DNA from 3 places in the Bombilactobacillus sp. ESL1092 genome. Region 3 is predicted to be linked to each of the others. Evidence: predicted binding sites of a transcription regulator. Region 3 holds the regulator's gene; each other region holds the start of a gene.
The links. The regulator HrcA, encoded in region 3, represses chaperone genes, less so after heat shock. The targets are predictions, from matches to a motif close to TTAGCACTCNNNNNNNNNGAGTGCTAA.
Positions count from the first base shown of each region.

Region 1: clpP (ATP-dependent Clp endopeptidase proteolytic subunit ClpP) is a predicted target of HrcA. The motif match lies at 4,304-4,330, and genes of this name have one in related genera.
Region 2: groES (co-chaperone GroES) is a predicted target of HrcA. The motif match lies at 6,127-6,153, and genes of this name have one in related genera.

Region 1 is NZ_CM176594.1:387,225-398,114, reverse strand. Features, by position in the region: gene AC3B6Y_RS02015 (sensor histidine kinase) at 1-839, shown strand, start outside; gene AC3B6Y_RS02010 (response regulator transcription factor) at 842-1,585, shown strand; gene AC3B6Y_RS02005 (YisL family protein) at 1,719-2,072, shown strand; gene AC3B6Y_RS02000 (CPBP family intramembrane glutamic endopeptidase) at 2,092-2,748, shown strand; gene AC3B6Y_RS01995 (DUF4176 domain-containing protein) at 2,759-3,061, shown strand; gene AC3B6Y_RS01990 (5-formyltetrahydrofolate cyclo-ligase) at 3,064-3,645, shown strand; gene clpP (ATP-dependent Clp endopeptidase proteolytic subunit ClpP) at 3,695-4,282, opposite strand; gene AC3B6Y_RS01980 (NADPH-dependent FMN reductase) at 4,466-5,020, opposite strand; tRNA gene AC3B6Y_RS01975 (tRNA-Arg) at 5,353-5,424, shown strand; gene AC3B6Y_RS01970 (sugar-binding transcriptional regulator) at 5,576-6,658, shown strand; gene gap (type I glyceraldehyde-3-phosphate dehydrogenase) at 6,698-7,717, shown strand; gene AC3B6Y_RS01960 (phosphoglycerate kinase) at 7,890-9,104, shown strand; gene tpiA (triose-phosphate isomerase) at 9,130-9,885, shown strand; gene eno (phosphopyruvate hydratase) at 9,956-10,890, shown strand, end outside.
Region 2 is NZ_CM176594.1:1,340,609-1,351,498, forward strand. Features, by position in the region: gene AC3B6Y_RS06125 (glycoside hydrolase family 38 N-terminal domain-containing protein) at 1-1,765, shown strand, start outside; gene AC3B6Y_RS06130 (redox-sensing transcriptional repressor Rex) at 1,869-2,498, shown strand; gene manA (mannose-6-phosphate isomerase, class I) at 2,607-3,584, shown strand; gene AC3B6Y_RS06140 (LTA synthase family protein) at 3,908-5,839, shown strand; gene groES (co-chaperone GroES) at 6,189-6,473, shown strand; gene groL (chaperonin GroEL) at 6,537-8,168, shown strand; gene AC3B6Y_RS06155 (TIGR00282 family metallophosphoesterase) at 8,346-9,128, shown strand; gene mutS (DNA mismatch repair protein MutS) at 9,187-10,890, shown strand, end outside.
Region 3 is NZ_CM176594.1:1,674,713-1,685,602, reverse strand. Features, by position in the region: gene lepA (translation elongation factor 4) at 1-764, opposite strand, end outside; gene dnaJ (molecular chaperone DnaJ) at 1,159-2,295, opposite strand; gene dnaK (molecular chaperone DnaK) at 2,503-4,350, opposite strand; gene grpE (nucleotide exchange factor GrpE) at 4,378-4,986, opposite strand; gene hrcA (heat-inducible transcriptional repressor HrcA) at 4,998-6,074, opposite strand; gene ribF (riboflavin biosynthesis protein RibF) at 6,167-7,111, opposite strand; gene truB (tRNA pseudouridine(55) synthase TruB) at 7,119-8,018, opposite strand; gene rbfA (30S ribosome-binding factor RbfA) at 8,126-8,476, opposite strand; gene infB (translation initiation factor IF-2) at 8,488-10,890, opposite strand, start outside.

The DNA.
Region 1 (10,890 bases), 600 kb from region 3:
TTATTTTTATTTTTACGCTGTTTCTTATTGTAGAAGCTATTTTAGTTACTAGTGATAAAGTTAAATCCACTTATACTGCATTATCATTAATTTTGTTATTATTTGTGGTCTTTGCGACATGGACAATAGTTTACGCTTGGCTATTTTTTAAGGCTTATGTAGCGCGGCAACAGGCCGAGCAAAGGGTTAGAGAAGATCGCCAACTGCGTGCAGATTTATCTAGTATTGAACAGCAATATTCAGAGTTACGCAAATTTAAGCATGACTACCAAAATATGTTATTGGGTTTAGAAGGTTTTGTCAAAAATGGTAATAATCAACAATTAACTGATTATTATCAAGAGCTACTAAAGCAACAACCGATTAAGCAAGATTTGAAGCAGATGACCATTGCGAATATTGATTATTTAAAAAATGATCCAATTCGTGGCTTGGTTATCCAAAAGTTTTTAACAGCTCAACATGCCGGCGTTCAATTACGGCTTGAATTAACTCAAGAAATTCGATTACAACAAGTTAATATTTTGACAGTTGTTAGAGTTCTGGGAATTTTGTTAGATAATGCGATTGAACAAGCACAAAAAGAAAAAGATCAAGTTGTTGGCTGTTCGTTTGTGGCATCTACTGGTCAAGTCGAGATTGTGGTTGATAATGCAGCATCGAATATTAAAAATGTGCATCAATTATTTGAATCCGGGTATACAACGAAAGCTGCTCATCAAGGTGTGGGATTAACTAATGTCCGGCAGTTAATTAGAGATGATGAACAACTTTGGTTAGATACGCAACTAGGTGAGAACCACTTATGTATTACATTAATAATTACAGAGGAGGGATAGTGATGCTCCCAGTATATTTGCTTGAAGATAATCAAGAACAGCAAATACAGTACGCTAAGATTATTCGTAGTGCAATTAGTGATAATCATATGGACATGGAGTTGATTTGTCAGACACTATCGCCACTGGAATTATTATCAATGGCTCAAGAAAGCGATAGCAATTACGGCTTGTTTTTCTTAGATATGGAAATTAATAACAATACGCATGCTGGTCTGCAATTGGCGGTAGAAATTCGTCACTTATTACCACAAGCTAAGATTGTTTTTATTTCTATCCATGATGAATTAGCCGTGATGACTATTGAACGGCGAGTAGCACCATTAGATTTTATTGATAAAGATCATGGCTTGGATAGCGTTGAAACCAAAATACGTGAAGATTTACATTTAGCCATTGTGGACTATCAAGCGATAGAACAACCACAACAGCGAATGTTTTCTTACCGAATTGGTAGTCGTTATTTCACGGTTCCGTTAGATCAGGTATTATATCTGACGACGGCAGAAGTTGCTGCTGGTCATGTCTTGTTGCATACCAAAACGCGGGAAACTGAATTTTTAGGTAGTTTGAATAATTTGGCACATCGTTATCAAGAGCTGTTTCGGAGTGATAAGAGTTATTTAGTCAATTTGCAACAACCTTGTAAGTATGATAACAAAACTAAACAATTAAGGTTTCAAGATGGTAGTAGCGCATATGTTTCTTTGCGTCGGGCGCGAGAATTGATTAAATATTTGCGTTAATTAGTGAAGAATTGCAGTAATAAAAAATGTTCGTGTAATCTGTTAAGATTTGCGAACATTTTTTGTGTAATTATTGCTTAATTACAATGATCTACTAAAATAAAAGTTATTAAATTGGAAAGGGTGAAGTTAGATGTTCTGGCCTTGGTTACATTTAATTGTCGTACTAATTTTAATAATTGCAGTCATTAGTGGTTTACGAAAAAATGGGCAACATCCCAAATTATGGGCAATGATTGCGCGGCTAGGTTATTTAGTATTGTTAATCAGTGGAGTAGTCATGTTACCTTATCCGTGGCATGAACATCCATTATTAACAATTATCAAACTTTTGGCAGCGTTGGTCTTAATCGGAATTATTGAAATGGCTTTTGCGAAAAAGCAGCAACATAAATTAACTAGTAACTGGTTATGGCTGATGCTATTGGGAGCTGTCATTGTCATTACCTTAGGCTTTTGGCTCACTAGTGGTTTTCCATTATTTTAAAAAGTGAGGATTATTTTGTATGAAAGTAACTAGAAGTAGCCAACGAAATGTACGGCACATTGCAGTTTTAGTTGGTTATTTTTTATTGTATTCGTTGGCGCAAACGCCTATTGCTATCCCCTTATTGCAACGACAAGTGTCAAGCTTAGAATTGATCCTACTGCTTGTCTTATTGTTCATCTTGATGGGAGCATTGATTGCTGCATTGTGGAATAAATACCGCCACTTACCAGCTTTGCGAACAACTTGGCCACCTGTCAAACATGCGGGGCTTACTTTTGTCGGCTTATTTATTATAATGTTCTTGATTGGTCTTTTAAGTAATTTGTTTCCGACCTCTGCTAATCAACAAGAACTGGATTTATTGGCTAAAAAATCGCCAATTATGTTGAACTTGTTTACGATTATTTTTGGTCCCATTATCGAAGAATTCATTTTTCGTGGATTATTTTTTAAATATTTTTTTCCAAAGTTAAAAAATAATGGACAAACGGTCTTAGCAATTGTTTTGTCAGGTGCAATTTTTGGATTGATGCATGCTCCGGCTTTTAGTTTAGTAGTCATTCCCTATATTTTAGCTGGTTGTTTGTTAGCAACCACGTATGTTTTGTATCAAGGCGATATGCGCTATAACATTGCTTTACATTTTTTGAATAATTTAATTGCATCATTGTAAGGAGAATCATATGAAAATTTTACCAATTGGCTCAGTAGTAACCTTAAAGGGTGATCAGGAAACGCCCTTAATGATCGTGAACCGTGCAGCACTGTTTGAAGAAAAGAAAAATCAAATTGGTTATTTTGATTATTCGGGTGTTTTGTATCCCAATGGTGTCGATGAAACCGAAGATTTTTGTTTTTTTAATCAAGAAGATATCAAAGAGGTACTTTTTGAAGGGTATCGTAACCAAGAAGAACAAGAATTTGCTCAGCAATACGATCAATTGGTGGCGCAAAGTGGCTATCCTAAGTTAAAGAGTACGTTATAGTTATGACGGCAATTGAGCAGCAGAAGGCGCAGTTACGTCAAGAACTTTTAAAACGGCGGGCGCAGCTATCACCGAGCTATCGTAAACAAGCAACCAAAGTTATCACGAACTTGTTAATTAATTTGCCACAGTTTCAAATGAGTCACACGATTTTTACTTATTGGTCCGTGGGTTCAGAATTGGCGACGCAGCCTTTGGTTAAGGTGGCGCAAAGTGAGCAGAAGGTGATAGCCTTACCGCGAGTTTATGCACAACATCGGATGCAAGCGCAACTGTTTCAAGGACAACGAGCACTACAAAAAAGTTCTTTAGGAGTTTTAGAGCCACCAATCACAGCGCCTATTATTGCTCCAGCAGAATTAGATTTAGTGATTGTACCGTGTTTAACTTGCTCCTTAGTGGGCAAACGTTTGGGTTATGGTGGCGGTTATTATGATCGTTATTTACAACAACAGTCGTTAACAGCAACGACAGTGGCATTATGCTTTGCGCAGTTGCAAAGCGCACAAGTACCAGTAACGTCGCTAGATTATCCTGTTGATTTTGTGATTACTGAACAAGGTGTTGGTAAAGTGATTGAATAAAAAAACACGGCCATAAGGTCGTGTTTTTTGTAATGATTAATTTGCCCAATTATTTATTTGAATTGTTAGTCATAATATCATCAATTAAGCCATAATCTTTAGCTTCTTGAGCGGTTAAATAGTTATCACGTTCAGTATCGCGTTCAATGGTTTTGATATCTTGGCCAGAATTATCTGCTAAGATTTTATTTAAACGTTTGCGGGTCTTTAAAATCTCTTCAGCCACAATTTCAATTTCGGTTTGTTGACCTTGAGCGCCGCCAGAAGGTTGGTGAATTAAGACCGTGGAGTTTGGTAAAGCAAAGCGTTTGCCCTTAGCACCAGAAGATAATAAGACACTAGCCATTGAAGCAGCCATTCCCATAGCAATGGTTTGCACATCGGCTTTGACAAAATTCATAGTATCCATAATTGCTAAGCCGGCGGTTACAGAGCCACCAGGAGAGTTGATGTACATATAAATATCTTTTTCAGAATCTTGAGCATCCAAGAATAACAGTTGGGCAATGACCGTATTAGCTAAATCATCAGTAACTTCGCCCGATAACATAATGATGCGGTCTTTTAATAAACGAGAATAAATATCGTAGGCACGTTCACCACGTGAATTTTGTTCAATAACTGTAGGAACTAACATAAAAAAGCCTCCTATTGCTTATTAGCACTCTATACATTACTCTGCTAATTTATCATATATTTAAAAAAAGTCAACTCTCATGACTTCATTTTCAGATTGCTTAATAGTAATAAATTGATTATTAAAAAAAGGACTCTAAGAGTCCTTCATGTGCGAACTTGAAAAAAGTTCTGATTGAATATCTTAATACCGATTGATCAATTCAACAAATGCATCAACAATGGATTGTAAGAATTGCTTTGTATTGTCATTATTAACTTGACCATTGTCATCTAAGTAATTCATTACATTGCCTAGGTAAGCTTCAGGCTGTTGCAAAGTTGGCATGTTTAAGAAGACTAATGATTGGCGTAAGTGGTGATTAGCACCAAAAGCACCAGGGGCACCAGGTGAAACACTAACAACTGCAGCAGGCTTCTTATCCCAAACGCTTTGTCCATAAGGACGAGAACCGACATCAAGGGCGTTCTTTAAAACAGCGGGCGTGCTGCGGTTATATTCTGGGGTAACGAATAAAATAGCATCCATGTCTTTAACATCATTACGGAAACGGCTGTAACTAGCTGGCTCTTCTAATTCACCATCTTCAAAATCTTGGTTGAAGATTGGCAAGTCACTGATATCGATTAATTGTGCATCGTAGCCTTCAGGAAACATTTCTTTCATTGCATTAGCGATTGCCTTGGAAAAAGATTGCTTACGTAAACTACCGACGATAACTCCAATTTTTTTAGTCATAATTTTTCCTCCCAAATTTTATTACAAGAACATAGTATACATAACATTATTGGAAAAGAAAGTTTTTTGCTTCAAGAAAAAGAACGATTAGATACCATTGCAAAGCTAAAAATACCGTCATTAATGGATTTGTCCACCATTTTTAGTACTTGAAATTTATTTTCCAAAATCATTTGAAACTAATCAATAGATTTAAGTAGTAAGCACCCAAAATGAAACTTATCATTTTACTATGAGGTAAGATCTGCAGTTAAAGTGTTGAAAATAATTAATAAAAAATCTATTTAGGTATTGCCAAATGTTCTTTCATCGTGTAATATATTTCATGTATTGCGCCGCTAGTGTAATGGATAGCACACAAGATTCCGGTTCTTGGGATCTGGGTTCGACTCCCAGGTGGCGCATAGTTGGTGGTTCATTACAATTTTGTGATGAACCATTTTTTTCTGTAAAAAAGTGGTTTTGTTTATTGCAAATTAAAAATTAAGTTGTTATAATCTTGTTGTGAGTTGGAAATGTTACTCACATATATTTTTTGATTGGATGGGTCTTAATATGCCACACAGGGACAAAATTAGTCCCACGGCAAATGCATCGTCAGTCAACGATGAACTTGGTTGGATCGAAGCCATTGCACCAGATTTTTTAAGTACCCTGCGAAAGCGTTATCGAATTTTGCAGGAAATTCGCTGGATGCAACCAATTGGTCGGCGGATCTTGGCAAGTGAGTTGGATCTTTCAGAACGAGTTTTGCGGCGGGAAACAGATTTGTTTAAAACTAGTGGCTTAATTAGCTCCTCTAAATCAGGGATGATGTTAACCGAAAAAGGCGAAGAGATTGTTGCTCACCTCGATGTGGTTATTGGTAAGTTAAATGATACTTCCGTTATTGCAACGCGTTTAGCTTCCTTTTTAGGAATTGAACAAGTTATAATCATACCGGGTGATAGTGAACATCATCGACGGGTCTTGGAACTAATGGGTCAAGAGTTAAATCAGATGATGGATCATTTTTTGCCTAGCGGACGTTCAACCATCGCGGTAATGGGTGGTACAACAATGGCTGCTGTGGCGCAGGCATTGACTCCTAAGTTGTCACAGGAACGGAATTTATTGTTTGTACCTGCCCGTGGTGGTTTGGGCGAAGGAGTTTCAATTCAGGCCAATACGGTCTGTGCTGAAATGGCACATCATGCTAAGGGACATTATCGTGCACTCTATGTTCCTGAAGATATCAGTGCTAAAAGTGTGGCCCCTTTACTGGAAGAACCTGTAGTTAAGTCGGTTTTGGATTTGATTAACCAAAGCGATGTGGTAATTCACAGTATTGGTCGTGCCAAAACTATGGCCAATCGGCGCAACATGTCGTCGAAAGAAATTGAGTTATTGGAAAACAAACAAGCTGTTTCAGAAGCTTTTGGTGTTTTTCTGGATGCTCAAGGTAACGTCGTTTATAAGATACCGAAAATTGGTTTACAGGTTTCGGATCTAATTAATGTTTCACATGTGCTAGCAATTGCTGGTGGTGCTAGTAAAGCTGCCGCAATTTGCTCATATATGAAAATTGCTCCTCAGCAGACGGTTTTAATTACTGATGAGGCAGCCTCAGAAGCGATTTTAAGGGATAAAAACCTTTAAAATAAAATATTTTATTTTTCCTGAAGGAGGAAATCTTACATGACTACAAAAGTAGGTATTAATGGTTTCGGACGCATTGGACGTTTAGCTTTACGTCGTATTTATGAAGTTGCAAATGATGACTTGGAAGTTGTTGCAATTAACGACTTGACATCACCAGATATGTTGGCTCATTTATTAAAGTATGATACAGCTCATGGTAACTTCAAACATGAAGTTTCAGCTACTGATGATGCAATCGTAATCGATGGTAAGAAGATTCCTGTTTACGCAGAATCAGATGCCCGCAACATTCCTTGGGTTAAGAATGACGGTGTTGAATTAGTACTTGAAAGTACTGGTTTCTACACATCAAAAGAAAAGTCACAAGCTCATATTGATGCCGGTGCTAAGAAAGTTTTGATTTCTGCTCCTGCTGGTGATTTAAAGACTGTTGTTTATGGTGTAAATGACGACACAATCACTAAAGATGATCAAATTATTTCTGCTGCTTCATGTACTACAAACTGCTTGGCACCACTTGCTAAAGCAATGAACGATGCTTTTGGTATCCAAACTGGTACAATGACAACAATCCATGCTTACACAGCTACTCAAAAGTTACAAGATGGTCCTGATCGTGGTGGTAACAAGCGTAATGCCCGTGCTGCTGCTCAAAACATCATTACTCACTCAACAGGTGCTGCTAAAGCTATTGGTTTAGTTATTCCTGAATTAAAGGGTAAGCTTGATGGCCATGCACAACGTGTGCCAGTTATTACAGGTTCTTTAACTGAATTAGTTGCTATCTTGGATAAGAAAGTTACAGCTGATGAAATTAATGATGCTATGAAGAAAGCTACTGATGGTAACGAATCATTTGGTTACAATGGTGACGAAATTGTTTCTTCCGATATCATTGGTACAGAATTTGGTTCTGTCTTTGATCCAACTCAAACACAAGTTGTTGAAGGTTCAAACGGCGAACAAATCGTTAAGACTGTTGCTTGGTATGATAATGAATCAGGCTTTACAGCTCAAATGATCCGTACTTTGCAAAAATTTGCAAGTATGTTGTAATACCTTAGCTCATAGTAGATGAATTACTGAAGAAGGCGGAGGGAGGATTTCTCCTTCTGCCTTTTTTGATTGAAATGATGCAATCGTAATTAAAATTATAATTTGAGATAAAATCCTTAATAGTTTGAATTTTTGAAGAGAGCATTTTTCTAAGTAAATTAGGAGGCCAATTATGGCAAAATTAATTGTTTCTGATGTTGATGTCAAAGACAAAAAGGTCTTAATGCGGGCAGATTTTAATGTTCCGTTAAAAGACGGTAAAATTACTAATGATAACCGGATTGTGGCAGCTTTGCCAACGATCAAGTATATCTTAGATAATGGTGGTAAGTTGATTCTATTGTCTCACTTAGGTCGTATTAAGAGTGACGCTGATAAAAAAGAATTAAGCTTACGTCCAGTTGCCGAACGTTTAAGCGAATTATTAAAGAAAGATGTCAAGTTTGTTCCTGAAAACGAAGGTCAAGCTGTTGAAGATGCTATTGCTGCAATGCAAGATGGCGATGTAATCTTGTTAGAAAACACACGTTTCCAAGACATTGATAATGATTTTGGCAAGCGTGAAAGCAAGAATGATCCTAAGTTAGGTGAATATTGGGCTTCTTTGGGCGATGTATTTGTTAACGACGCTTTTGGTACAGCTCACCGTTCGCATGCTTCTAACGTCGGGATTGCTACTGCTATGAAAGCAGCCAACAAACCGGTTGCTGCTGGTTTCTTGATGGAAAAGGAAATTAAGTTCTTAGGTAATGCCGTAGAAAATCCAGTTCATCCATTTGTGACAATTTTGGGTGGTGCTAAGGTTTCTGATAAAATTGCTGTGATCGAAAATTTAATTCCAAAATCCGACCATATTATTATTGGCGGTGGCATGGCTTATACTTTCTTAGCTGCTCAAGGTCATAAAATTGGTAAGTCATTATTTGAAGAAGACCGTGTGCCAATGGCTAAAGAATTATTAGCTAAAGCTGGCGATAAGATTGTCTTGCCAGTTGACCATGTTGTGGCTACTGAATTTTCTAATGAGGCACCGCATGAAGTTACTGAAGGTGTCGATATTCCCGATGATATGATGGCTTTGGATATTGGTCCGAAGACTATTAAGTTATTTGAAGATACTTTAAAAGGTGCTAAGACTGTGGTTTGGAATGGACCAATGGGTGCTTTTGAAATGAGTAACTTTGCTAATGGTACTTTGCAAATTGGTCGAGCTTTAGGCGACTTGCAAGATGCTACGACAATCGTTGGTGGGGGCGATTCAACTGCTGCTGCCCAACAATTAGGAATTGCTGATAAGTTAAGCCATATTTCTACTGGTGGTGGTGCTTCCTTGGAATACTTGGAAGGTAAAGAATTACCAGGTATTGCTGCTATTTCTGATAAATAATTTAAAATTAAGGGAGAATTTAGTTATGCGGACACCAATTATCGCGGGTAACTGGAAAATGAATAATGCTCCAGCAGATACCACGAAGTTTGTTAATGCAGTTAAGGATCAATTACCTGATTCTAATAAAGTTGAATCAGTCATTGCTGCTCCTGCTGTTGATTTACCAGCTTTATTAGCAGCTGCTAAAGGTAGTAATTTAAAGACTGCTGCTGAAAATTGTTACTTTGAAAATTCCGGTGCTTTCACCGGTGAAACTAGTCCTCAAGTTTTGGCTGAAATGGGCATTGATTATGTTATTATTGGTCATTCTGAACGCCGGGATTATTTCCATGAAACTGATGCAGAAATTAATAAGAAAGCACACGCAATCTTTGCTAACAAGATGTTACCAATCATTTGCTGTGGTGAAACTTTAGAAACTCGTGAAGCTGGTCAAGCAGAAGAATGGGTTAAAAACCAGGTTACAGCTGCGTTGAAAGATTTATCAGCACAACAAGTATCCCAATTAGTGATTGCTTATGAACCAATCTGGGCGATTGGCACGGGTAAGACGGCTACTTCTGATCAAGCTCAAGAAATTTGTCACGTTATTCGCCAAACTGTTGCTGATTTATATGATGAAACAACAGCTGAAAACGTCCGGATTCAATATGGTGGTTCAGTAAAGCCTGCTAACGTGAAAGAATTAATGGCTAAACCTGATATTGATGGTGGTTTAGTTGGTGGCGCCAGCTTAGATCCAGAATCTTATTTACAATTAGTTAATTATCAAGATTAAGCAGTTTAATTAATTTAGTTTAAATGTTAAAATTAAGTGTGTTGATCATTTAACAAAAGGAGAATATTAAATGTCTGTTATTACTGATGTTTTAGCTCGTGAAATTTTAGATTCACGTGGCAACCCAACTGTTGAAGTTGAAATGTATACTGAATTAGGTGGCTTTGGTCGCGCCAGTGTTCCTTCTGGTGCTTCTACCGGTGAACACGAAGCTGTTGAATTACGTGATGGCGACAAGTCCCGTTTTATGGGCAAGGGCGTTTTGAAAGCTGTTAAAAATGTTAACGACGTAATTGCCAAAGAAGTTATTGGTATGGACGTTACTGATCAACGCGCTATTGATCAAAAAATGATTGAATTAGATGGTACTCCAAACAAGGGTAAGTTAGGTGCCAATGCTATTTTAGGTGTTTCTTTAGCTGCTGCTCATGCTGCTGCTGATGAATTAGGTTTACCTTTGTACGAATATTTAGGTGGACCAAACAGCCATGTTTTACCAACACCAATGATGAATGTTATTAATGGTGGTAAGCATGCTAACAACAATGTTGACTTCCAAGAATTCATGATTATGCCTGTTGGTGCTAAGAGCATCCATGAAGCTATTCGGATGGGTTCTGAAACTTTCCATAACTTAGCTTCTATTTTAAAGGAACGTGGCGACTCTACAGCTGTTGGTGATGAAGGTGGCTTTGCACCAAACAACATGAAGAATAATGAGGAACCATTCCAAGTTTTAGTTGAAGCTATTGAACGTGCTGGTTACAAGCCTGGTGAAGATATTGCCATTGCTTTTGACTGTGCTTCATCTGAATACTACAATACCGAAACTGGTAAGTATGATATGAAGGGTGACGGCAAGTCTTACACGGCTGAAGAAATTGCTGACTTGTTATCAGACTTAGTTGACAAGTACCCAATCGTTTCCATTGAAGATCCTTTGGATGAAAACAACTGGGAAGATTGGCAAATGTTGACCAAGAAGTTAGGCGACAAAGTCCAAAT
Region 2 (10,890 bases), 330 kb from region 3:
GCAGCTTAAACGTCAAAATTTCAAGTTAGAACAACAAATTTTACGCCGAGTTGAACCGATGCTGGTTATTGCCCAAGCTTGTGGAATCAAAGTGTCCAACGGATTAGTTTTAAAACTTTGGAAAAAGTTATTAAAGTGTCAACCGCATGATACATTAGGCGGTAGTATCACGGATAATGTTGCTGTTGATGTTCAGCAACGTTTCAAAGAAGGTTTCGAAATCGCTGCCGGAATTGAAAATTATATTAAGAAGCGCTTAGCACAACGTTTAAATCTGGATAGTAATCAATTGTTACTATTTAATACTTCACCACGGGTATTTGATGGTTATCAAGAAGTAGAATTTTTAACGACTAATAAAAAAGTGAAATTTGCTGAGCAATATCAGGCTGTTCTAGTTCGTGCAACTTATGTCCCTAAGCGTGAGCACATTATGCAACAAACCGCCAAAGGTTTTGAATTTAAAGATGAACCGGGCTATTATCGATTGACAGTTCGGTTAAAGATGTACTACGAGGGATTAGGCTATCAGGTGGTTTCTTATCAAGTAGCTCCAACGGAGCTAGCAACTTTAGAAGATAGTTCATCTGTGTCCATTAACAATCAAAAGTGGCAAGTTCAATACACAGGAACGGGCTTTACTGCTCAAACGCAAGGTCACGTTTATCCACAGCTGTTAGAAATTTTAGATTCGGGTAATGATGGTGATACGTATGATTATTCGCCTTTACCGCAGGAACAAGAAGTCAGCTTGCCGTTAACTGGACAATGTCAAGTGCAGACTGCTCCTAATTTACAAACTATGACGGTTCAAGGTACTTGGCAGTTACCTAAATCTTTAGCTGAAAGGCAAAAGGACCATCCGCAATTAATTGACGTGAACTTCAAAATTATTTTAAGTTTAGCAACAAGTTCTTCGGTGTTAGATGGTCAATTAATTATTGACAACCAAGCTTTAGATCATCGCTTGAGATTAAAGATTAACACGGGTATCAAAAGTTCACAGGCGTGGGCGCAAATTCAAGGCGGTTTTCGAACCACTACTAATTTGCCTATTGCGGATAATTGGCAAGACGAGTTTGTTGAAAAACCGGTCAATCTTTACAACTTTGATAAAGTTGTGGGCATGTATGAGCCCAAGCAAGGTTTGTTTTTGTTAAGTGGCGGCATGAAAGAATACGAATTATTGAATCAAAGCTTTGCCGTCACTTTACTAGCCACTACGGGTCAATTAGGAAAACCCAATTTATTGTGGCGTCCCGGGCGAGCTTCGGGCGACACTACTAGTGTCGGTCATCAGATGACGCCAACACCACTAGCTGAAGAAATCGGCTTAAATCATTTTGCGTTTGGATTAGTGGCAGTTGCGGACTTAGACGAGAATCAGTTAGCACGGACTGCTGAAAATTGGTTGGCCCCCAATGTTAATTACCAGTTACAAAAACTGAATTTATTTGTCAATCGGTTAGACAATAAAATTTGGGATGTTGAATTTGATAAATCATTACCTCAGTTACCACGCCAAGCGACTTTCTTACGGTTGGATCCGGATGTAACGATTACGGCTCTCTACTGTGCTTATACAATTCAGAATGCGATTGTGGTTAGATTGAGTAATCAAGCGAATAAAACGGTTGCTTTAACGGAATTCTCAGCGGCTGGTTTTCAACGAACCAATGCGTTAGAAGAAGTTCAGTCTTTACAAGCAGACGCGCAACAACTAGCACCGTATGAGATGGCAACTTTTATCAAAATTAATGGTTAATTTTCAAGGTAATAACTTTGTGATTTTATTTACTTGACATTGTGATATTAAAAGGTAGATACTGAAAGTATCAATTATACTTGTTCACAAGGGGATATTAACCATGACAAAATACAAAATACCAAATGCTACTATTAAGCGCTTACCGTTGTATCATCGTTACTTTCAATTTTTAAATGATTCCAATACTAAAAAGATTTCCTCAACAGAATTAGCTAAAGCTGTTCAAGTGGATAGTGCGACGATTCGGCGTGATTTTTCTTACTTTGGTTCTTTAGGTAAGCGGGGTTACGGCTACGAAGTTGAACCAATGCTGGAATTTTTTAAAAAGTTACTTAACCAAAGTCAAACGACGAAAGTAGCGTTGGTCGGAGTAGGTAACTTAGGTAGTGCATTATTAAACTATAACTTTTCACAGACGAACAATATTAAGATTACGGCCGCTTTTGATCAGAATCCGGAATTAATCGGCCAAACTGTCAATGGTGTGCAAGTTTATGATGTCGATTCTTTAGAACAACGTTTAGCAGATGAACAGATTGATGTTGTGATTTTGTCAGTACCAGTCATCAGTGCACAAAAGGTCGCTGATGAACTGGTAGCAGCCAACGTCAAGGGTATTTTGAACTTTACGCCGTTAAGATTGGCAACTCCTAATTCTGTGCGCGTGCACAATGTTGATTTAGCGAATGAATTACAAACATTAATTTATTTCTTAGATAACTATAGTTAAATTAAATGTTTAACTTTTGATTCACCTTTTAGCTTGTAAGGCGAGAATTTTGCGGTAAGTTAGTAGTAATTTTGGTTGATTACGGCTGCTTTTATTAGGAGGTATTAGATGGAACCATTGTTTTTACAACCCGCTTTCCAAAAAAAAATTTGGGGTGGGCGTAAGCTACAAGAACGTTTTGGTTATCGCATACCTGATGGTCAAGTGGGAGAATGTTGGGCCATCTCTGCTCATCCTCATGGTTTATCAACTGTTAAAAATGGACCTTTTGCTGGGCAAGATTTAGCCCAACTATGGCAAAAACAACCAGAGCTGTTTGGTTACCCGCAAGGAAAAGTTTTCCCTTTATTGACTAAGATTTTAGATGCGGAAGCTAGTTTATCAGTTCAGGTGCATCCAGATAATGCTTATGCCCAAGCACATGAAGGTGAGCTAGGCAAAACGGAGTGTTGGTATATTATTGATGCCCAGCCTGGTGCCTATTTGATTTATGGACATAATGCGCAAACTAAGGCAGAATTACAAGCACTGATTGACTCGGGGGACTGGGAACATTTGCTCAAAAAAATGCCAGTCAAAACAGGAGATTTTGTTTTTGTGCCTAGTGGGTGTGTTCATGCGTTAAATCAAGGAATTATTGCCTTAGAAACACAACAAAGTAGTGATACTACTTATCGTTTGTATGATTATGATCGTATTGAACAAGCTACCGGTCAAAAACGCCAACTGCATTTAAAACAGGCTCTAGATACGATTACTGTTCCTTTCCAAACACCAAAACTTAATCAAGCGGTCCAGCAATTTGGTGCTAGTTCCATCACCACTTATGTGAAACCACCTGTTTCGCCATACTTTGCAGTGTGGGGCTTACAAGTGCAAAATGATGCTTTAAGTTTGCAACATCAGTTGGGTGCTTACACCTTATGTTCCGTGATTTCCGGAACGGGACAGCTAGTGATTGCTGGGAAAACCTACGAGTTACAGTTAGGTGATCACTTTATTATTCCGGCGCCAATTACTGCTTGGCAATTTCAAGGGGAAAATCTCCAAATAATTGCTTCCGAAGCAATTGACAAGGTCGATTAATATTCAAAAAAGAGTCGGGACAAAAAGTTTTGAGAAGTTAAACACAGATTTTTGACTTTTGAAGTCACTATCAGCGGAGAAGGTTTGTTTGATTTACGAAATTTTTTTGTTCCGACTTTTTAATACTTAATATGAGGTTGTGACAAAAGCAATTTAGCTGCTAGTTACAACCTCATTTTTAAATATTTAATTTAATATTTTTTGTAATACCGCATTTTAACTGCTTTTGACTTATCGGCAAATTATGCTAGTAATATACCTATCTAAATTAGATTGTGCTAAAATTTAAAACTGTATTAATTTAAGTCGAAAGAGGATTTATTGTGCATAATCTAACTGTCAAACGCTTTATGTATTTTTTACTGCAAGTACTTTTAGTGTGTTTAATTGCTTACGGATTTTATTTTGAATTTCAACTAGCTTTAACCGGTAGTTTGACACACGGCTATCATGAAATGTTCTGGGAAATTAAGAATAATCCTGTCGTCACGCGAATCAACTGGTTTTTCCTAGTAGTCATTATAACAATGCTAATTGCGCTGTTAGGTGATTATTGGTGGGGAATATCCCTGAGCGTCATTATTTTCAGTATTATTTTATATGTGGACTTTAATAAAATTATTTCACGTTCTGAACCATTGTTACCTAATGATTTAAACATGGCTGGTCAAGCTGGTGGTTTAATTAAAATGGTCAGTTGGCAATCATTATTACTTTTAGCCATTGGCATTGTATTACTACTTGTAGCGGCCTACCTGTTACACAAAGTTACCAAAGGCTTGTGGTTAAAAAATCATCGGGTGCTGTGGCCGTTGAGAATTGGCTTTTTGGTGTTAGCAATAATAGCTTTAAGCTTGTTCTCACAAGCAGGAAATACGCGCTCTTTTGCTTCTAAACAATTGGCGAAGCATAATATTACTAATGTTGATCGTTCACAATTGGCCAATTATCGTAATCGGGGTACTTTAATTGGTTTTGTCTTTAATGCCCATTCTACGCCAATGATTAAGCCTGCTAATTATAGCGCGGCGACTATGAAGCAAATTACTAAACGTTATCAAAAAGGTTTGGTTAAAGCCAATCAAGGGAAAAAAGTTGGGAAAGTTAACATTATTTATATTTTAAATGAATCTTTAACCAATCCTTTACGGACACAGAAATGGTATCCCCTTGTTGGCAATAAAAATCCGATGCCTTATATTTCTAAGATGATTACGAATCCAACGGTCCAACAAGCTGGCGGTTATATGGTGTCTCCTGGTTTTGGTGGGGGGACGGCTAATATTGAATTTGAAGCCAACACGGGTTTCTCCAATTACTTTTTAAACAATACGCCCTATCAGGATATTTTACCGAATAAAAAATATTTTCCGAGTGTCATGCATTATTTAAATGATGCTGGCTATAATTCACAGGCCTACCATCCTTATGCCGGTACTATGTATCGTAGAAATCAAGCTTATCCAGCGATCGGTATCCATAAATTCCAAGATCAGTCGAAATTACAGCATTTAAAGAAGTCACCACATGGTTTGTATGATACAGATGCATCCGCTTATCCGAACTTTTATGCACAACAAAAAAAGTCTAGTCGCCAATTTAGTTTGATGTTGACGATGCAAAACCATATGCCTTATCAAGCAGAAATAGGTCCCAAAAGTTCTTATCAACTCCAGAATAAAGTAGCCGGAGATGCTGATAAGACTAAAAAATTAGAAGCTTATCTTCAAGAAGTTCACGATTCGGATCAAGCGTTTAAGCAATTAGTGCAACATTATCAACATGCTAAGCAAAAAACGTTAATTGTCATGTATGGCGATCATTATCCTGGTGATGGTATTTATGATGATCTCTTCAATCAGAATACCTTGTATTCTCATGCAACGCCGTTTGTGATGGCGGCTAATTTTCCTTTACAGACGCATCATTATAATTACTTCTCGCCCAACTATATGTCCTTACAGTTATTGCAACAACTTAACTATCCGCAAACCCCGTTTTATCAATTATTGGAACAATTACAACAGCAAGTTCCAGTTTTGACCAAACCACTACAAATTTCTGGTACGGGCCAACAGAATCGAACCAAAGTAAGCAACGATACGTATGCGTTAACTGCTAAAAATGTTCACGGCCCTAAAAATGCTAAGTGGGATCAATCACGAGTTTATAAAGATTATCGGTTATTAGAATATGATATGACTTATGGTAAAGCTTACGCTAAAAAGGATGGTATGTTTCAAATTCCTCGCTAGTCATAGCTGAATCGGGTCAACAATTTGAAAACTATTTTGCAAAATTAATTATCTAATAATTGCATACGTGGCTTGAAAGCTATTTATGCTCCAAATTTGATAAATCAAGTGAGTCGTCCATTACGGGCGACTTTTTGATTAAAAAAAGTAAAGGAAGATTACTAGATTTTGAGCCAATTAATGTGCTTTCAAAGCGATCTGTGCTACTGTAAAAAAGTAAGTTTTCCGAATATTTTTAAACGGAAATACTTGCATCTGGAAAGGAACATGTTATTATAGAACTTGTATTAGCACTATATAAAGATGAGTGCTAAGAGTGCTAAAAATGTTTTTATTTGGAGGGATTACTTTGTTAAAGCCATTAGGTGATCGTATTCTGGTACAAGTTGATGAAGAAAAGGAACAAACAGTTGGTGGAATTGTTCTAGCCAATAATGCTAAAGAAAAGCCACAAGTTGGTGAAGTTATTGCTGTTGGCGCCGGTGAACGGACACCAGAAGGTAAAACAATTGAATTAAGCATTCAAAAAGGCGATAAAGTCTTATTTGATAAATATGCTGGTTCAGAAGTTAAGTATGACGGCCAAAAATATCTCGTAATGCATGAAAAAGATGTCATGGCAATTGTTGACTAATTTTTGTAATTAATTAGAAATTAAGAACATAAAGTATTAAATAATAATTGAGGTGGCTGAAAAATGACAAAAGAAATTAAATTTTCAGAAGACGCACGGGCTAAGATGCTTGAAGGCGTTAATAAATTAGCAGATACAGTAAAAACAACAATTGGACCTAAAGGTCGTAACGTTGTTTTGGAACAATCCTATGGTTCTCCAAATATTACCAACGATGGTGTAACTATCGCCAAAGATATTGAATTAGAAGATCATTTTGAAAATATGGGTGCTAAATTAGTTTCTGAAGTTGCTTCAAAGACTAATGATATTGCCGGTGACGGTACAACCACTGCGACAGTTTTAGCTCAAGCAATTATTCAAGAAGGCATGAAGAACGTAACTGCTGGTGCGAACCCTGTTGGTATTCGGACGGGAATTGAGAAGGCTACTGCTACTGCTGTTGATGAATTGCGGAAGATTTCTCACGAAGTTAGTGGCCGTGATCAAATTGCTCAAGTTGCCGCAGTTTCTTCTTCCAATCAACAAGTTGGTGAATTAATTGCCGATGCGATGGAAAAAGTTGGCCATGATGGTGTAATTACCATTGAAGAATCAAAGGGTATTGAAACAACTTCTGATGTTGTTGAAGGTATGCAATTTGATCGTGGTTACTTATCACAATACATGGTAACTGATAACGATAAAATGGAAGCCGATTTAGATAATCCATACATTTTAATTACTGACAAGAAGATTTCCAACATTCAAGATATTTTGCCATTATTACAATCAATCGTGCAACAAGGCAAAGCTTTATTGATTATTGCTGATGATGTTGATGGTGAAGCTTTACCAACATTGGTTTTGAACAAGGTTCGGGGCACGTTCAATGTTGTAGCTGTTAAAGCACCTGGTTTTGGCGATCGTCGTAAGGAACAGTTAGAAGATATTGCGATCTTGACTGGTGGTACTGTCATTACAGCTGATTTAGGCTTAGAATTAAAAGACACAACCATTGATCAATTAGGTCAAGCAGGTCGTGTAACTGTTACTAAAGACAACACAACAATTGTCCAAGGTTCTGGTTCTAAAGATGCGATTGATGAACGGGTTGATTTAATTAAGAAGCAAGTTAGCGAAACAACTTCTGACTTTGACCGTGAAAAGTTACAAGAACGTTTAGCTAAATTAGCTGGTGGCGTTGGTGTGATTAAAGTTGGTGCCGCTACTGAAACCGAATTAAAAGAACGCAAATATCGGATTGAAGATGCTTTGAATGCTACGCGGGCCGCTGTTGAAGAAGGCTACGTTGCTGGTGGTGGTACAGCTTTGATGAATGTCATTCCAGCTGTTGCTAAATTAGCTGAAAGCGAAACTGGCGATGTGCAAACTGGTATTAACATTGTTAAGCGGGCTTTAGAAGCACCAGTTCGGCAAATTGCAGAAAATGCCGGCAAAGAAGGCTCTGTCATTGTTGAACATTTGAAGGCACAAGATAATGAAGTTGGTTATAATGCCGCAACTGACAAGTGGGAAAATATGGTTGAGGCCGGAATTATTGACCCAACTAAAGTAACTCGCTCTGCTTTACAAAATGCAGCCAGCGTTTCGGCTTTGATTTTAACAACAGAGGCTGTTGTTGCTGATAAGCCTGAACCTGCTGCTCCTGCAGCACCAGCTGACCCTAATGCTGGTATGGGCGGTATGATGTAATTAATATTGATTGTTAATCAAAAAGACATTTCTTCGGAAATGTCTTTTTTTAATCGCACGGATTTTTGCGTCAATTACTAATTCTAAAACACTTCGGCATTAATGAGATTAATTAGCAGAAGTTTTAGTGGTATCATTAAGTCTTAAGTAGCTAAATAATAGATAAGGAAAGTATTTATGCGAATTATTTTTGTGGGTGATGTCATGGGAGATTTGGGACTGCAAGCTTTGCAAACATATCTTCCACAAATCAAGGCACATTTTCGCCCCCAAGTGACGATTGTTAACGGTGAAAATGCTGCTAAAGGACGAGGCATTAAGGAACAACAATTTAAAAAGATTTTAAAAGCGGGAGCAGATGTGATTACGCTGGGAAATCATGCTTTTGATCAGTCAGAAGTGAATGATTTACTGGAACAGAATGATAATTTGGTGCGACCTGCTAATTACCCCGGGGTAGTTCCGGGAGCAGGAATGACAATTAAACAAGTCAATCAGGAGCAATTAGCAGTAATTAATTTACAGGGGCGCGCTTTAATGAATGCAATTGACGACCCTTTTCAAATAGCTGATCAATTATTGGCGCAAATTCCGGATCAAGCGCAAATTTTTATTGACTTTCATGCAGAAACAACTAGTGAAAAAGCGGCATTGGCTTACTATTTAGATGGTCGAGTGGCGGCAGTTGTCGGGACACATACACATGTGCAAACCAATGATGCCCGAGTTCTGCCGAAAGGGACAGCATTTTTGACAGATGTGGGCATGACGGGGGATTATGACGGAATTATTGGCGTTCAAGCCCAGAGTAGTATTCGCCGCTTTTTAACACAGAGACCAACTCGTTATGAATTAACGGAACATGGTCGTCCCCAAATTAATTATTGCGTAATTGATCTAGAAACGAAAAATAAAATTCATGCGTATCAAATTAATCCGGATCGTCCGTTTGTTGAATAAAAGTTGTTGTTTTTTGAATTAATCTGATCAATAAGATCCTAGCCTAGAGGAGTTTTGTATGCCACAAACTACTAAAGATACACCAATGATGCAACAATATTTAAAAATTAAAAAGGATTATCCAGATGCTTTTTTGTTTTATCGGATTGGTGATTTCTATGAAATGTTTTACGATGATGCAATCAAAGGGGCACAAATACTAGAATTAACCTTGACAGCCCGTAATAAAAATGCCGCTGATCCGATTCCCATGTGTGGGGTGCCCCACCATGCCGTGCAAAGTTATATTGATGTTTTGGTAGATAAAGGGTATAAAGTTGCTATTTGTGAGCAATTAGAAGATCCCAAAGAAGCTAAGGGGATGGTCAAGCGCGGGATTATCAAATTAGTCACGCCAGGAACTAGTTTGGAAGATAAGCCGAATCAAAGCCGAGAGAATAATTATTTGGCGGCCGTAATTTTTCAAGATCAAGAATATGGTTTTGCCTATACGGACTTGTCCACCGGTGAAGTGCGGGTAACTGCGTTTCATAATTGGCAGCAAGTTCAAAATGAATTATTAAATTTACGCTCTAAGGAAGTTGTGATTGCGGCCACTCTAGATCAAGACCAACAGGACCAACTAAAAAAGATGGGAATTTTGGTATCCAGTGAGCAACCCCAGCAAGCTTACGCCGAAGTAGCTTTTGTGACGCAAAAAGTCCAGTCTGAGCTCCAACGTCAGGCGATTACTTATTTAATTTCTTATTTAATTGAAACTCAAAAACGTTCTTTGGCGCACTTGCAGATCGCCCAAGTTTACCAAACTAGTAAATATTTACAAATGGATCACAATGTTCAAAGTAACTTAGAATTATTTCGTTCCCTAAGGACCGGAGAAAAGTCAGGGACATTAGCTTGGCTATTAGACAAAACTAAGACTGCGATGGGTAGCCGTTTGTTAAAGCAATGGCTGCAACGCCCATTACTAGATGCAGCTCTTCTTCAAAAGCGTCAAGATTTAGTTCAAATTTTATTGGATAATTTTTTTCAACGGGGCAATTTACAAGATTATTTAACGAAGGTTTATGATCTGGAACGTTTAGCCGGGCGAATTGCGTTTGGCAATGTTAATGGGCGCGATTTGATTCAATTGGCAACTTCTTTACAGCAAGTTCCTTTAATTAAGGAAACTTTGTTAGATTTACATGATCCGTTACTAGATGATTTGTTAACCAAAATGCCAGAATGTCAGGAAGTTGTGCAATTGATTCAACAAGCGATTGTTGACGATCCGCCAATTTCTGTGACGGAAGGTAACTTAATTCGGGATCATTACGATCAACAACTCGATCAATACCGTAGTGCGATGACGAATGGGAAGGCTTGGATTGCTCAACTACAAGCAGATGAACAACAAGCTACAGGCATTAAGAACTTAAAAATTGGTTTTAACCGAGTGTTTGGTTACTATATTGAAGTAACTAATGCGAATAAAGCCCAAGTGCCCACGGATCGTTATGAACGTAAGCAAACATTAACTAATTCAGAACGCTATATTACGCCGGAATTAAAAGACAAAGAACGTTTGATTTTGGAAGCAGAAGAAAAATCAACGTTACTAGAACACCAATTATTCAAACAAGTTCGGCAACAAATTAAAGACCAAATTGAGCAAATTCAAGCGTTAGCTCAAATTTTGGCCCGGTTGGATGTTTTACAAAGTTTTGCGGTAATTAGTGAGGATCAGCATTATGTTCGCCCACAATTTACGCACAATCAT
Region 3 (10,890 bases):
GGAACAGCTTTGGGAGACATGACACCCACTTCTGTGACTTCAAAAACTTTGCCATTACTCATTAATTTAATGTGATCACCAACTTTGACTTGGCCATCGAAAATTCGCACGCTTAATACCACACCACGATAACTATCGTAAACAGAGTCAAAAATTAAGGCCTTTAACGGAGCCGTCAAATCGCCTGTCGGTGCTGGCACATCTTGCACGATCCGTTCCAATAAATCAGCAATGCCTAAGCCACTTTTGGCACTTGTTAATACAGCATTCTCGGCATCAATGCCAATCATATCTGTAATTTCTAATTTAACACGTTCCGCATCCGCCGATGGTAAATCAATTTTATTAATCACTGGCACAATCTCTAAATCATTATCAACCGCTAAATACGCATTCGCCATTGTTTGTGCTTGCACACCCTGCGCAGCATCCACTACTAATAAGGCACCTTCGCAAGCCGCTAAACTCCGCGATACTTCATAAGAAAAATCGACATGTCCGGGGGTATCGATTAAATGAAACGTGTAAGTATGCCCATCTTTAGCTTGATACTTCAATTCAACTGCGTTTAACTTAATCGTTATCCCCCGTTCACGTTCAATATCCATGTCATCCAAAACTTGATTTTCCATATCTCGTTGTGAGACAGTATCTGTTAATTCTAAGATTCGGTCGGCAATCGTCGATTTACCATGGTCAATATGAGCAACAATGGAAAAATTACGAATATATTTTTGTTTATTTTCTAAATCAGATTGTGGCATATTATTAATCCTCATTCCAAATTCACATTTATAGCTCTCTTGGTTTACTATATCAAAAATTTCCCGCTGACAAAAGACCATTCCCCGGCTAATCTCCAGCTCGTGAACACGATAATTGTAAACTAATTTTTTCTGCAACGCACTGACGTCTTAATTACAAACAAGGACCTAAAACCATCAACAGCTTTAAGTCCTGCAATTAATTTGCAACTGGTTACTTGAGTAATCAATTTAATTTTTGATAAATTGTCATTAAAAATTGAGACGACAGTCGCACAACTCGCTTGAATGAACTAGTCTGCGCCTCAATTAAACAATTTACTTTTTGAAACAAAATAATTAATTTTCTGAGCAAAATCGTTAACCTGATTGACTAATCGTGTAAACAGGTCACTTATTTAAACTTATCTTTCATATTGTCACGCATCCGCTCAAAGAAATTCCTGTCCTGTTCTTTGACCTTAGCACCACCTAATTGTGCAAAAGTCTGTAAGGCTTCTTTTTGTTTTTCATTTAAGTGCTTGGGGGTCACGATTTCTACGCGAACCTGTTGATCACCGACACCACCATGCAAACCGGGTACTCCTTGCCCTTTAAGTTTAAAGACCGTTCCTGACTGTGTACCAGCCGGAATTCGCAATTCCACTTGTCCACGCACCGTTTTGACTTTAATCTCATCACCTAAAGCGGCTTGTGGGAACGAAATTGTTTCATGCGAGTAAATAGTCGTATCATGCCGTTCAAAATGCTTGCTGGCTTCAACTTCAAACGTAACAAACAAATCACCATAAGGACCTTTATTATCACCAGCAGCCCCCTGACCATCTAAGCGCATCCGCTGCAAATTATCAATTCCTGCAGGAATATCAATTTCGACTGCATGACTTTTGGTAATCTTACCCCGTCCATGGCAAGTAGGACACTTTTCTTCAATTTCTTGACCAGTTCCACCACAGACATCACAGACTTGTTGACTCTGCATCATTCCTAATGGAGTACGCTGGTTAACGGTAATATGTCCACTTCCCTGACATTTATGACAAGTTTTGGGGCTTGTCCCAGCCTTGGCCCCCGAGCCTTGACAATCTGGACATTGTTCACTGCGATTATAGCGAATCGTCTTTTTACCACCGAAAATAGCTTCTTCAAAAGTAATTTTCATCCGGTATTCCAAGTCTTGGCCCTTCCGTGGAGCGGTAGGATCAGCTTGGCGCCGACTGCCACCACCAAAAAACGAGTCAAAAATATCGCCAAAATCGCCGAAGCCATTCGTATCAAAACCACCGAAGCCTTGACCGCCGAAACCTTGGCCGCCAGCTTGCTGATCGGTGGAACCGTATTGATCAAACTGGGCTTTTCTTTGCGGATCTTTCAAGATTTCGTAGGCTTCATTAACTTCTTTAAACTTTTGTTCCGCATCAGGTGCTTTATTCAGGTCGGGATGATACTTTTTAGATAATTTACGGTAAGCCCGCTTAATCTCGTCTTCTGAAGCATTGCGGTCCAGACCTAAAGTTTCATAAGGATCCATATCTGACTTAACCTTTCTTTCAATAACTAAAATTTTCCCAAAATCACAAACTAGCACTTTTAAACACTAAAAGAGTCAAATTCTAACGTCCAAACCTGGATTTAGTAATTTGACTTTTTTAGATACAAACTTTGAACTTTTAATCTAGGCCGTTAATTCTAACAAGTAGCTACACCCCAAATAATGGTTCCAAGTTAATTCGCGCTCTTATTTGTTTTTATCAGGGTCAACTTCCTTAAAATCGCCATCTACGGTACTATCGCCATCATTCTTAGCATCAGAATTATTAGCGTTCGCATCACCTTGGGCTTGTTGCGCATCTTGAGCTTGTTGATACAATTTCACTGATAAATCTTGAACAATTTTATTCAAATCGTCCTTCTTGGCTTTCATTTCTTCCAAATTATTGTCAGCTTGGGCTTTCTTCAAAGCTTCTTTTGCATCCGTAGCCTTCTTAATTTCATCTTCAGAAACTTTACCTTCTAAGTCTTTCAAAGTCTTATCAGTTGTAAAGATCAATTGATCAACTTCGTTACGCAAATCGGCTTCCTCTTTGCGCTTCTTATCAGACTCTTCATTTTCTTGAGCTTCTTTTTTCATCCGCTCAATTTCTTCATCGGATAAACCAGATGAACTCTTAATTGTAATCTTCTGTGATTTACCAGTGCCTAAATCTTTTGCAGAAACATTAACAATTCCGTTTTTATCAATATCAAACTTAACTTCAATTTGTGGGACGCCTCGCGGAGCAGCAGGAATATCTGTTAACTGGAACCGACCTAAAGTCTTGTTATCAGCGGCCATCGAACGTTCACCTTGTAAAACATGAATGTCTACTGCTGGTTGGTTGTCCGCAGCTGTTGAGAAGACTTGTGACTTGCTGGTTGGAATCGTCGTATTCCGATCAATTAACTTAGTGGAAACACCACCCATTGTTTCAATTCCTAAAGATAGTGGCGTAACATCTAACAAGACCACATCTTTCACATCGCCAGTAATCACACCGCCTTGAATGGCTGCTCCTAAAGCAACAGCTTCATCAGGGTTAATCGAATGATCGGGTTCTTTACCAGTCCATTGTTTAACTGCTTCTTGTACCGCAGGAATACGCGTTGAACCACCGTTTAAAATAACTTTATCAATATCAGAACTGCTTAAATCGGCATCTTTTAAAGCATTTTGTACCGGAATCTTTGTCCGGTCAACTAAATCAGCTGTTAATTCATTAAATTTAGCGCGCGATAAAGTAGTCTGTAAATGCAACGGGCCAGCAGGGCCAGCAGAAATAAATGGCAAACTGATTTCCGTTTCACTCACACCAGATAAATCTTTTTTCGCTTTTTCAGCAGCATCTTTCAACCGTTGCAAAGCCATCTTATCTTGTGATAAGTCAATTTGATTTTGCGCTTTAAAGTCAGCGACTAACCAATCCATAATAGCATTATCAAAGTCATCGCCACCTAAATGGGTATCACCATTAGTTGACAATACTTGGAAAACGCCATCGCCTAATTCCAAAACGGAAACATCAAAAGTCCCACCACCTAAATCGTAAACTAAGACTTTTTCATCGGCATCACTTTTATCTAAACCATAAGCTAAAGCAGAAGCTGTTGGTTCATTAATAATCCGTTTAACATCTAAACCAGCAATTTTACCAGCATCTTTGGTAGCTTGCCGTTGTGAGTCATTGAAGTAAGCTGGCACGGTAATTACCGCTTCAGTCACTTCTTCACCCAAATATTTTTCTGCAAAGTTTTTAATGTATTGCAAAATCATGGCCGAAATTTCTTGTGGTGTATATTCTTTGCCATCAACATTGACTTTATAGCCAGCTTCACCAATGTGGCGTTTGATAGAAGAAATCGTATTCGGGTTGGTAATTGCTTGCCGCTTAGCCACTTCACCAACTTGTGTTTCACCATCTTTAAAAGCAACTACTGATGGTGTAGTCCGGCCGCCTTCTGGATTAGCAATAATCTTCGGGTCGCCACCTTCTAAAACAGCAACTGCTGAATTAGTTGTTCCTAAATCAATTCCGATAATTTTTGACATTAATTAAACCTTCTCCATTAAATTAATTTATTGTGCCACAACAACCATACTTGGCCGCAAAACGCGATCTTTTAATTGATAACCGGCCTGTAATACTTGCACCACCGTGTCTGCTGGATGCTCATCATCACTTGCTACTGTTTGCACCGCCTGATGAATCGTCGGATCAAATTTTTCATTCAAAGCTTTAATTTCAGTAATATCATTTTCCGCTAATGCTTGCTTCAAATGTTTTAAAACCATCTGCACACCAGTAATTAGGCCGTCATTGGTCTGATCGGCACTACTTGCTTGTAGTGCACGTTCTAAATTGTCAATTGATGGTAAAATAGCTGTCGCTAACTTTTGTCCATCATACTTAATTAAACTAGCCTGTTCTTGTTGATTATGCTTTTTAATATTTTGAATTTCCGCTTGTAAGCGTAACTCCTGATCTTGACTTGCTTTTAAATCTTTTTCTAATTTTTGATTAGCATCTAATAGTTTGTCTACCACTTCATCAGCAGCTGGCTTGGCTGTGGCTGGTTCATCCTGATCTTTGCTGGATGCCACTTTTTTTTGATCATTAGCAGCTGCTTTCTTTGCTGAAGCTTTTTCTGAAGGAAACTCTTCCGGATCTATTTCGGGTTTCGTCATAAACACGCCTCCTAACTTGAATTACCATTTAGTTCTTGAAAATAATCAATTAACCGCTTTGCCAATTCATAACGTAAAGAGGTAATTAAACCAATCACTTGTGAATAAGGCATATTAGTGGGACCTAAGAGGGCAATTAAGCCATCACCGTGAACGCCCACACTATATTTGGCGGTAATCAAACTATAATTATTCAATATTTGCGGCGCTAATTCAGCACCCAAATGGACCTTAATTCCTTGATTATTAGAATCATCATCACTGAGATTCTGATCCATTCCCAAAAGCTTGGCTAAATTATGGTCACTGTCAAACAATGAATACAAACTCTTTAAACTGTCACTATTACGGGTATCAACGTAGTTAAATAAATTAGATTTACCGTCCACAAAGAAATGATCGGCGGCAACTTTATCTAAGATATCATCAAAAATTGACAAAAAACCATCTGGAGTCTGTAAATATTGTGCCACCAGTTTAGGAAAATCAGTCTTTAATCGCTTGGAAACCTCATTCAAAGTCTGACCTACTAATTGATCATTGATAATGCGCACGACCGCTTCCAAACGATCAGCCGCAATATCTGCTTCTAAGCGATACACTTGATTATAAACAGCTCCATCACTAGTTACCATAATAGCCATGACTTGACTGTTACCCAAGTCTACAATTCGAAAACCAGTTAAAACAGTATTATCACTCTCAGGTCCTAAAGCAATGGCCGTATAACTTGTCAAAGTTGAGAGAATTTTAGCGGACTGCGCAACAATCTCATCAATTTTGGTAAAGCGTTGTTTGGCAAAATCAGAATGAATGATTTCTGAAGTTTGCTCCGAAACATCTATCGGCGTTAACAGGTGATCCAAATAGTACCGATAACCACTATCTGAAGGCACCCGTCCTGATGACAAATGAATCTTTTCAATCAGACCCAAACTCTCTAAATTTGCCATGTCATTGCGAATAGTTGCCGAACTCACATGAATTGGTAACCGATCCATTAAAGCCTTCGAGCCAATAGGTTGCCCCGTTTCAATATATTGTTGAACAATTGCCTTTAAAATTGCAGCTTGACGATCAGTTATCAAACCAAATCACCTCGCTTTTAGCACTCTTGATATATTAGTGCTAACAATGTTAAATATAGCAAGCTATTAGCACTATGTCAAGTTAGTTGCTATTATTTTCTGAAATAATTTTCGGTAGCTTGCTGATCTTGTCGTAATTGCTGCACCAATGCCGGGGCGTCAGCAAATTTAATTTCGGGACGTAAATATTTTAACCATTGAATTTGGACTTCTTGACCATAGAGATCTTGATCAAAGTCTAAGAGATTAGCCTCTACTGTGACCGGATTATTGCCCCTTTTAAAAGTCACATTCCGGCCAACGGAAGTCATCGCTGGGAACCAGTCATCACCAACTTTGACTCGTGTGACGTAAACACCCAAGCTAGGAACTAATTGCTCTGCGCTTAAAGCTAAATTAGCTGTGGGAAAACCCAACTGCCGCCCCATTTGATAACCGTGAACCACTGGACCTTGGTTTTGGTAATTATAACCCAATAATAAATTAGCGTGTTGAATCTGATCCGTCTGTAACGCTGTGCGAATATTAGTAGAAGAAATTTTTTCATGATCGAAATTTAAAGAAGGAATCTCTACAATTTCAAAGCGTTGTTGGACTAACTGGCGTAAATACGTCATGGTCGCAATCTCTTTGGGGCCAAAGGTCCAATCAAAGCCGGCCACTAAAGTTGTAATATGCAAGCGCAACAAAAAATCTTCGACAAATTTTTGAGGTGCTAAATGCGCCAAAATGGGATTAAACTCTACTACATAGACAATATCTACTTGTAATTCTTGAAACAATTCTAGTTTGCGTTGAAATGGCGTCAGATACTGGAACGTTCCCGTCACTTTTTGCGGTTGATAAACTTCAATAGGATGGCGGTCAAACGTCAAAACTGCCGCTGGTTGTTGCCGCGTATGCGCCAGCCGTACTGCCGTTTTAATCACATTTTGATGACCGAGGTGCACGCCATCAAAAAAACCCGCCGCCAAAACTTGCCGTGCCGGAATTTTCAACTGCTGCTGAAAGGGATATTTTAAAATTTGAACTTCCACGATTTACTCACCTATCATTTTTTAAAAGCATAATTTGCGGAACATAGTTCTGATTTTGTAAATGATACAATGCTTTGACTTGATGCTGCCAAGTCAGTAAGACCTGTTCCTCAGTTGAAGGCAACTGAATGGCACCGCCGTTTTGCACCACTTGCCATTGCGCAGCAGTCAATTCATACAGTGGCATTTGGTCTGTAAAAGCTACATTCAACGGCAAACAAAAATCCATTTGGCCTTGAGCCAACTGCAGTTTGATTTGTTCTAAAGTCCAAGTCTCCTGTAGTTTAAAACCACCACCATAAGTTCTCGTTAAACGACTCATATGCGCCGGCAAATGAAGATACTGCCCTAATTGCACGGCTAAAGTCCGAATATAGGTGCCTTTACTGCACCGCACTAAAAATTCACAAGTTTGTTGTTGTTGCACTTCATCAAATTGACTGGCCGCTAATAAATCAAATTGTTTAATCGTTACTTGCCGAATTGGACGCTCCACTTCCTGATGAGCTCGGGCATATTCATACAGCCGTTTACCGTTAACTTTCACCGCCGAATACATTGGCGGTTGTTGCTGGATTAAACCCGTTAAACTATGCATTCCTAATTTAATCTTCTCATTGGCAATTGGTGCTCGTAATTTTGTCTGCGCAATAACTTCACCACTGGCATCTTCGGTAGTCGTCGCACTGCCAAAAGTGATTTGACCTTGATAAACTTTATCCGAATTTAAGAGCCAATTAACCAACTTCGTGGCTTGACCAACACAAACGACCAAGACACCATCGACATCCGGATCCAAGGTACCAGTATGGCCAATCTTTTTTTCATGTAATAACTTCCGCAATTGGTACACGCAATCCGCACTAGTCACACCGCGTGGTTTATACAGGGGAATAATACCATTCATTATCATAACCTCATTAATAATTTAATTAACTAATTTAGTATAGCATTGCCTTAACTAGAAAGATTTCCCGCAATACAATTATATGTAACAAAAAAGCCGCTAAGCGACTATTTGTCTGATTCATTTAAATGGCGTAACAATTCATCAATATGCTCACCATACCGAATGGAATCATCTTGTTTAAAGATTAAATCTGGAGTTTTATAAATTGATAAACGGTGTCCTAATTCGCGCCGAATCAAGCCTTTGGCCTTATTCAAACCAGCAGTAGCTTTTTGCGCCGCACTAGCGGTCTCTGCCAAAACACTGAAGTAAATTGTAGCTTGCTGTAAATCGCCAGTTACCTCGACTCCCGTAATAGTTACTTCCTTGACACGCGGATCACGCACCCGTTTTAACAAAATATCATTAACTTCTCGTTGGATTTCTTGTTCAACTCGACCAACACGATATTTCATTACAACACCTCCTACTTGACAGGAACTTCTTGCATGACATAAGTTTCAATCTGATCATCAATCTTAATATCATTATAATTTTCGATCATCAAACCACATTCAAAGCCTTGCTTAACTTCCTTAACATCATCTTTAAAGCGTTTCAAAGAGGCCAGTTTTCCTTCATAAACAACAATTCCGTTACGGATTAAACGAACTCCGCTATCACGTTGAATCAAGCCGGTATCCACAATGCACCCAGCAATCGTTCCTAATTTAGAAACTTTATAAGTTTCCCGTACAGTCAAATTACCAGTTACCTTTTCTTCATAAACAGGCTCTAGCATACCCTTCATAGCTGACTCAATTTCATCAATTGCGTTATAAATAACATTATGCAACCGGATATCAACACTTTCACTATCAGCTTGAATTTTAGCTTGCACGGTTGGCCGTACATTAAAACCGATAATAATGGCATTACTTGCTGAAGCTAAAGTAACATCACTTTCATTAATTGCCCCTACGGCAGCATGGATAATATTGACCCGCACACCTTCGACTTCAATTTTTTCCAAACTATTGCGCAAAGCTTCCACAGAGCCTTGGACATCAGCTTTAATCACGACGTCGACTTTCTTCATATCATTTTGTTTCATGGTATCAAACAAGTTATCCAAGGTGACCGCGTTAGTCCGCTTGCGTTCTTCCATTTGTGCTCGTTCAGCACGTTCTTCACCAGCAGCCCGGGCTGTCTTTTCATCTTCAAAGACCACAAACTTATCGGCTGACTGTGGTACGTCATTTAAGCCAGTAATCATCACTGGTTGTGATGGTAAAGCAGACTCAATTTGCCGACCACGATCATCCGTCATCACCCGAACGCGACCAAAGGTATTCCCCACGACAATTGGATCACCCTTGTGTAAGGTTCCTTGTTGCACTAATAAACTAGCAACTGGACCGCGGCCTTTATCTAAGCGGGCTTCAATTACGGTACCCACGGCTTTTTGTTGTGCGTTAGCTTTTAACTCTAACACGTCAGCTTCTAATAAGACCATTTGTAATAATTCATCAATGCCCGTGCCTTGTTTAGCGGAAATATTAGCAAAGATGGTATCACCACCATAGCTTTCAGGAATCAAACCATAATTCATTAATTCTTCCGTCACATGTTGGGGATTAGCGTCTGGCTTATCAATCTTATTAATGGCGACAATAATTGGGTCATTAGCTGCCTTGGCATGATTAATCGCCTCAATTGTCTGGGGCATTACACCATCATCGGCCGCTACTACTAAAATAACAATATCGGTAATATCAGCACCACGCGCCCGCATGTTAGAGAAGGCTGCGTGTCCTGGGGTATCTAAGAAGGTAATTAGGCGACCATCTAATTGAACTTGATAAGCACCAATATGCTGGGTAATACCGCCCGCTTCACCTGCCGTGACATGACTATGCCGTAAATTATCTAATAAAGTAGTTTTACCATGATCAACGTGACCCATGATCGTAACTACTGGTGGCCGATTAGTCAAATTATCAGTATTATTGACTTCATCTTCAAAGAAGGTATCCAAATCAGTAATATCTTCTTCAACCTTTTCTTGCGCATCAATGCCATAATCGGCGGCCAAAATTTCAATTGTATCTTTATCTAAGGATTGGTTTTGATTAACCATCACACCCAACATAAATAACTTTTTAACAATTTCAGCTGGTTCCCGATGTAAAATTTTACCTAAGTCTTGCGCATTCATGCCGACTGAGTATTCCAAAACTTCTGGTAACGGCCGTTCTTTCCGTTGTGGCATTGGCTTTTTCGGTTGACTAGCTTGTTGCTTGCGTAATTTACGCTTGTTTTTATGCTTGGGCCGATTGCGATAATCAATATGCTCATTTTTGCGACGATTGTTCGTAAACTCATGTTGTCGCTTATTATTATTATCCGAAGTAGTTTTTTCAGCAGTCGGTTGCGTTGTTGGGCGATTAACCGTTGGCTTTTGCGTCGTAGTTGGCTTACGCGTAACTTGTTGATTACTACTATTATTCCGATTACGGTTAGCACTTTGACTGGAATGATTAGTAGTTGGTCTTTGTGAGCGTTGTTGAGTTGCACGCTCATTAGCACGCTTTGCTCTTTGCTCTTTTTGTCGCTGTTCATGATTCCGTGCTTGTTCGATTGATTCCACGGAAGCTTGCGCATTTTGTTTATATTGCGCTAAATGTTTCCGCCCCGCACTAGCCCGATTCATCATGGATGAACGCCGGTCATTATTTAAATTACGATTGCGATTATTAGTGCGCGAATTATTTGGTCGCGCATTCGTGTTATTACGATTTTGATTAGTACGACCTTGATTATTATTAGTCGTCACTGGACCACGACTGTGTTCATTATTTTGATGTGTACGGTGCTCATTACCATTATT